3 regions of the Rhizobium sp. WSM1328 genome follow, and region 2 is predicted to be linked to each of the others. Evidence: riboswitches for the same ligand, from Rfam matches in the RefSeq annotation. Region 2 holds a riboswitch; each other region holds the start of a gene.
The links. A riboswitch is a leader RNA that binds a small molecule or an ion and turns the genes downstream of it on or off. The one in region 2 is predicted to bind cobalamin.
Positions count from the first base shown of each region.

Region 1 (2,260 bases), 1.3 Mb from region 2:
CGTCGTTATCAGCGCGATCGCCTTCGTGGTTCGGGAGACCGGCTGATGCGGGAAAAGAACGAAGGCGAGCGTGCTAATGCATCGCTCGCCCTTTCTCGTGCTTCAGGCGGTGACGATCAGCAGCGGAACGCTGAAGATGAGACCGACCAGAACCGTGACTGTGGCGACACGCATAAAACGCAGGCGTCGCGTGCGCTCGCCACTCCAATCATATGTCATTCTTCCATCTCCTTGGGACAAGGAAGTAGTCCCCGCAAAGCCGGGTTCAACATAGATGACGCGATTTGCTTGTGCAAAGCTGGATAAGATCAGCAGTCTCTAATGCTGGAAGCGCAGAGACCAGCGCTGTCCGTTGCTGGTCATGCGGATGACGGAAAGCGGCTCGACGTCGCTCAGCCAGAAGGAGGAGAGCGGCGCCTGCAGTACATGCACGATCGCTGCCCGGATGACGGCCGCGTGGCTAACGGCGATCACATGGCCGCCGAGGCTCGATTGCTCATCCATCCAGCCGGCGATGCGCGTGCGCAGATCAACAAGGCTCTCGCCGCCATGCGGGGCCCCTTCCGGATCGCTCATCCAGCCCATGAGGTTTTCCGGCTCTTCGGTCCCGATCGTCGTGATCGACCTGCCGGCCCAGCGGCCATGGTCGCAGTCGCGAAGTGCGAGGTCTATGCGGGCTTCGAGGCGGAGCGCTTCCGCGGTCTGGCGGGCACGCAAAGCCGGGCTCATGGCAATTCGATCGGCGCGGGGCGGGGGGATCATCCTGCCGGCCTCCTCCACTGCCTTATCCTCGAGCGGTTCGTCGAGCGGGAACAGGGCCTTGCGGCTTGCTGCCGTCGCGCCGTGGCAGATCCAGGTGAGGCGCGTGTTCACGGTCGTTCTTGTCTCCCGGAATGCGGCGACAGCGTCCTTCGCCGGCTTGTGAAGTTTCGTTGACAGTCTCTTCGGCGTGCAGATATAACCGTGCAGTTGCGGGTTTGGAAGCCGGTGTAAGTCCGGCGCGGTCGCGCCACTGTGACCAGCGTGTCGAAAGCTCTTCGCGCTGGAAGTCAGACCCTACTGCACAAGCACTCTTTCGACTGAACGCGTCATTCCCGGAGGAATACATGTCTGACACCACTTTCGCGCCCGTTGCGGTACCGGCGCCGATCCCTGTAGGCGAGATCCTGCCCTGGGCGATCTTCGGCGGCCTGCTGATGCTCATCGTCCTCTATTTCGTCGGCACCGAGGAAGGCGCAATGGCGCTGTTCAACGGCATGTATGTGCACGAATTCGTGCATGACGGCCGCCATCTCCTCGGCTTTCCCTGCCACTAAAGCGCGTCGCGATCTTTCAGATTCGCTCATCGCGCTATAGGTTTTTGTTTTACGCATGTCTTTATCGCAAAACCGCGGCACACTTTTGCGCGACGTGCCTTAAGGGAGTTCCGGACATGGTTGGAAACCTCTTGCTTCGCGGCATGCTCGCGGGCCTGATTGCTGGCATCCTGGTTTTCGCTTTCGCCCATACGTTCGGCGAGCCGCTGGTCGATGCGGCGATCGCCTTCGAGGAGGCGAGCGCCCAGGCGGCCGGCGAAGCTGCCGAACCCGAAATCGTCAGCCGCGCCACACAGGCCGGTCTCGGCCTTTTCACCGGCGTCATGGCCTACAGCGCCGCCGTCGGCGGGCTCTTCGCGCTCGCTTTCGCTTTCGTGCACGGCCGCTTCAGCAGCCTTTCGCCGCGCGGCACCTCGGCCGTCATCGCCATTGCCGCCTTCGTGGCGGTCGTCCTCGTTCCCGGGATCAAGTATCCGGCCAACCCGCCGGCAGTCGGCAATCCCGATACGATCGGCGCCAGGACCGAGCTGTTCTTCCTGATGATCGTCGTCTCGCTTGCGGCGCTGATTGCCGCAGTGGCGCTGTCGCGCCGCCTGTCCGAGCGTTTCGGTCTCTGGAACGGCGCGATCATCGCCGGCATCGCCTATCTCGTCTTCATCGGCGTGGTGCTCTATCTGCTGCCGCCGATCAACGAGGTGCCGGAGAACTTCTCGGCGATGGTGCTCTGGCGTTTCCGCACCACTTCGCTCGGAATGCATGTGATCCTCTGGGCAACGCTCGGCCTCGGCTTCGGAGCGCTGGCGGAAAAGCGGCTTGCGGTCGGGGGCGGGGAACGCGGCCGGCCGGCCACGGCATTGCACTGAACGCATCGAAGGACGCCGCTTTGCCGGCGCCCTGAACTTTTCGGGCGAGTATGAAAAACGACAGAGCCAGACCACTGCTGT
Region 1 covers NZ_CM172788.1:3,484,323-3,486,582, reverse strand. The annotation lists gene AC2444_RS17530 (histidine phosphatase family protein) at 319-873, opposite strand; adenosylcobalamin (AdoCbl) riboswitch at 951-1,105, shown strand; gene AC2444_RS17525 (CbtB domain-containing protein) at 1,107-1,316, shown strand; gene AC2444_RS17520 (CbtA family protein) at 1,433-2,179, shown strand; gene AC2444_RS17515 (hypothetical protein) at 2,230-2,260, shown strand, end outside.
Region 1: another riboswitch for cobalamin. It lies ahead of AC2444_RS17525 (CbtB domain-containing protein); the one in region 2 lies ahead of bluB (5,6-dimethylbenzimidazole synthase).

Region 2 (2,260 bases):
TGAAATCCCGATGACAGGTGAAATCGGGGCGCTGCCGGTTCGAGCCACCATAGTCGGCGCTTGACCATAACTGAATTGGATGATTTTCTATTTCAGAAACAACAATTTTGGATGGTTGCTATAACAATGCTCGATGTGGATGCGGTGCGGGCGTTCGTGACCATTGCCGAGCTGCAGAGCTTCACCCGCGCCGCCGAGGCGTTAGGCAGCACTCAGGCGGCAATCAGCGTCAAGTTGAAGCGGCTGGAGGAGCGTCTCGGCCACAGGCTGATCGAGCGGACCCCGCGCTTGGTGCGCCTATCGGCGCAGGGCGCGGTCTTTCTTCAATCCGCGCGGGATTTCATCGGCGCCCATGATCGTGCGGTCGCAGCCCTTTCCTCGACAAGCCGGCACTTCACGCTCGGCATCGCCGCGCATGTGGCGGGGCCGGAGGTTCCGACGATTCTGGCGCGTCTCAGCGCTCACGATCCAGGGCTGACGATCGAGGTGCGGCTCGACAATTCTCGAGTGTTGCTCGATGCATTCGATCGCGGTGAGCTGGATGCGGCGATCATTCGCCGGGAAGAGGACCGGCGTGACGGTGAGGTGCTTGGGCCGGAGCATTTCGGGTGGTTCGCGGCACCGCAGTTCGAGTATCGCCGCGGTGAGCCGCTGCGTCTTGCTGCACTGTCGCCATCTTGTGGCGTCCACAACATCGCTACCCACGCGCTCGATGGTGCAGGAATCGCCTGGAACGAGGTTTTCCTGGGCGGGGGCTCGCTGGTGATGACGGCGGCGGTGTCGGCTGGGCTTGCGGTCGCGGCATTCTCCCACCGTCTCGCGCCGGTGGGCTCGATGGAAGTGAGTCAGCGCTTCAGCCTGCCGCCGCTGCCCTCGTCGGAGATCGTCCTGCATTCGACACTAACGGATGCAAGATCGCGCTCGGCGCTCAGAACCCTGGCTGCGGCGTTCAGGGAACATCGCGCCTCTGCCAACTGAACGCGGCTTCAACGCCACATCGGCTCGCGGCTTGCCGCCGCCGCGCTTTCCTGAAATAGATGCGCCGTCAGGTGCCCGTCGGTAAGGCGGGAGAATCGGGAATCCGGTGCAAGGCCGGAACGTGCCCAACGCTGTAAGGCCGACGCCTGCCGCTTCATCACGCCACTGGCTTTTGCCGGGAAGGTTGCGGCAGACGGATGACGCCGAGTCAGAAGACCGGCCTGGCTAGATAGACCGATCCGCGCGGACGGCGGGGCGGTTGCGTTGTTGGGGATTTGACGATGCGACCCTTTGATGAGGATGCCCTTTCGGCGGCGTCCGGTTTTTCCTTGGCCGAACGCGAGGCCGTCTATCACGCGATCAAGACGCGGCGCGACGTTCGCAGCCAGTTCCTGGCCGATCCTTTGCCTGATGATGTTGTGCAGCGGCTGCTGACGGCCGCCCATCACGCACCCTCCGTCGGCTTCATGCAGCCGTGGAATTTCATCCTGGTGAAAAGTGCCGCTGTGCGGGCGCGCGTCCGGGACGCCTTTGCGAGCGCCAACGACGAGGCGGCGCTGATGTTTGCCGGCGAGCGGCGGCAGGCCTACCGCGCCCTCAAGCTCGAAGGCATCGTGGAGGCGCCGCTCGGCATATGCGTGACCTGCGATCCCACGCGTAGCGGTAGCGTGGTGCTGGGACGCACGCACAATCCGAAGATGGATTCATACTCGACCGTCTGCGCCATCCAGAATCTCTGGCTTGCGGCGCGGGCGGAAGGGGTCGGAATCGGTTGGGTCAGCATTTTTCGCGAAGGCGATCTGAAGAGCATTCTCGGCATACCCGAGCATATCGAGGTGGTCGCCTGGCTCTGTGCCGGTTTCGTCGACCGGCTCTATGACGAGCCGGAACTCTCCGTCAAAGGCTGGCGGCAGCGGCTACCGCTCGAGGAACTCGTCTTTCATGATGGATGGGGACTGAACGCCTAGGGCAGTGCGGTGGAGCATCGCCTCAATCGCACAGTCACGCCATTGACAGTCAAGGTGAGCAAACCGGTATCGCCGACGCCGTGCGAGGCTGAGATGTCTTTATTCCTGACCGTCATATCGATACGCTGAAGGCGAAGTCCCGGAATTGGATATTCGGCTATCGGCGGCTCAATCGGAGGATAACGGCCCAATGAACATGATCGACTTGAAGGAACGCATCATCGTAATCACAGGCGGTGCGCGCGGCATCGGCTACGCGATCGCAGAGCGCGTCATCCAGTCTGGTGGCAAGGTGGCCATTTGGGACCTGAACG
Region 2 covers NZ_CM172788.1:2,199,503-2,201,762, reverse strand. The annotation lists gene AC2444_RS11205 (LysR family transcriptional regulator) at 121-978, shown strand; cobalamin riboswitch at 1,031-1,217, shown strand; gene bluB (5,6-dimethylbenzimidazole synthase) at 1,260-1,946, shown strand; gene AC2444_RS11195 (SDR family NAD(P)-dependent oxidoreductase) at 2,137-2,260, shown strand, end outside.

Region 3 (2,260 bases), 160 kb from region 2:
CCGCGCCGATCCAATTTCATAAGCATGGCTAGACAACTAGGCGGGGAGAGGCCCGGTCAAGGGCGGAGATGGTCGGGCACTCCGCTTGCGACGCAATTGCGGCGAAAAGCCGGAGCGCGGGATAAATATTTATCACGTAAGTCTCTGATAAAAGACGATATTTTAGGTAGAGTAAGTCGTGTTGGCGTGGGCGCTCCAACCGGCCGGCTATTCCCTAGCCGTGAAGGCCGGTTGACTTCACCCCTGCGCTTGCCTAACCATCCCGATAACGGATGGTCGACTGACCATCCTGACATAACGGATGGTTCCGGATCGGTGTTGCGCCCTTCCGGATGAAAAGGGAATGTGACGGGGCGGACCCAAGCCGGGCGCCTTCATCACAGCCGACCCCGCGACTGTAGAGCGGTCAGGGTCTTCCATCCGGCACTAAGCCCTTCCGGCCGGCGGCTTGCAATCATGCAAGCGGGCGGGATGGGCGACATGCCGGAAAAGCCACTGGATATGCATGGTGATCAACCGGGGTCGGACGCCTCTCAAGTCTACGAATCGTCCACCTTTTCACTGATGCAGCCGGGAAGGCGAGGATGATCCGCTGGCACGATCAGGGCGACCGGTTTCCGGTCCGCCCCGATCGCGGCCGATAACCGCGAGCCAGGAGACCTGCCATGCGGCCGGGCGAGAAGCCCACACCTGGGCACTATGCCCGTTGCCAGCACGGAGGTTGTCTTGGCTGAACGATTGAATTCGGCGCGGCCTGGTGCAGGGCGCGCGACGCCTCCAAGCAGTGCTGCAAGAGGTGTGCTTTCGGCCGTTTATGTCGAATGCTGGGTCCCCCCCTCTGTCCTGCCGGACATCTCCCCCACAAGGAGGGAGATCGGCAAGCAGCACGACCGTCGCCCTACATCAATTGTTTGGAGAAAAGCTCTCGGCGATTTAATCTCCCCCCTTGTGGGTGAGATGTCCGGCAGGACAGAGGGGGGTGTCACACCCTCAGTAGCCGAGAAAGGTGCACTCGGAACAAGCCACGGCTACGCACTCTCCCTGAGGGGCGTTTGAGCATGACTGCCACCTTCATCCTCGGCGGCGTACGCTCCGGCAAATCCCGTTTCGCCGAAGACCTCGTGACGGCCGCCGGACTCGACCGCCATTACCTTGCGACCGGCCGCGCATGGGACGAGGAGATGCAGGCGCGCATCGCCCAACACAAGGTCGACCGCGGTCCGTCCTGGACGACGCATGAGGAGCCGCTCGATCTTGTCGGCAAGCTCACCGCCATCGACGGACCGGGGCGCATCGTGCTGATCGACTGTCTGACGCTCTGGATCACCAATCTGATGATGGAGGAGCGGAACATGGCGGCGGAATTCGCCGCCCTTGCCGATTTCCTGCCCGCCGCGAAAGCGCGGCTCGTTTTCGTTTCCAATGAGGTCGGTCTCGGCATCGTGCCCGACAATCGCATGGCGCGGGATTTTCGCGATCATGCCGGCCGGCTGCACCAATCGATCGCGGCGAAGGCCGCCGAAGTCTATTTCATCGCGGCAGGCCTGCCGCTGAAAATGAAGGGTTAAGTCCATGAACCAGCAGAAGATCCCCGCAACCGTCATCACCGGCTTTCTCGGCGCCGGCAAGACGACGATGATCCGCAACCTGCTCACCAATGCCGGCGGCAAGAAGATTGCGTTGATCATCAACGAATTCGGCGATCTCGGCGTTGACGGCGATGTGCTGAAGGGCTGCGGTGCGGAGAATTGCACCGAGGACGATATCATCGAGCTGACCAATGGCTGCATCTGCTGCACCGTCGCCGATGACTTCATTCCGACGATGACCAAGCTGCTCGAGCGCGAACAGCGTCCTGACCATATCGTCATCGAGACTTCGGGGCTTGCCCTGCCGCAGCCGCTGGTCGCCGCCTTCAACTGGCCCGACATCCGCACGCAGGTGACCGTCGACGGCGTCATCACGGTGGTCGACAGCGCTGCGGTTGCCGCCGGCCGTTTCGCCGACGACCATGATGCCGTCGATGCGCGCCGTGCCGAGGATGAATCGCTCGATCACGAAAGCCCGATCGAGGAGCTGTTCGAGGACCAACTCACCTGCGCCGACCTCATCGTGCTCAACAAGACCGACCTGATCGATGCTGCCGGCCTTATCAGGGTGCGTGACGAGGTCGCCTCCCGCACCGCCCGCAAGCCTGTCATGATCGAGGCACGGAACGGCGAGGTGTCTGCCGGCATCCTGCTCGGCCTCGGCATCGGCA
Region 3 covers NZ_CM172788.1:2,364,190-2,366,449, reverse strand. The annotation lists gene AC2444_RS12025 (chloride channel protein) at 1-26, opposite strand, end outside; cobalamin riboswitch at 286-682, shown strand; gene cobU (bifunctional adenosylcobinamide kinase/adenosylcobinamide-phosphate guanylyltransferase) at 1,059-1,568, shown strand; gene cobW (cobalamin biosynthesis protein CobW) at 1,573-2,260, shown strand, end outside.
Region 3: another riboswitch for cobalamin. It lies ahead of cobU (bifunctional adenosylcobinamide kinase/adenosylcobinamide-phosphate guanylyltransferase); the one in region 2 lies ahead of bluB (5,6-dimethylbenzimidazole synthase).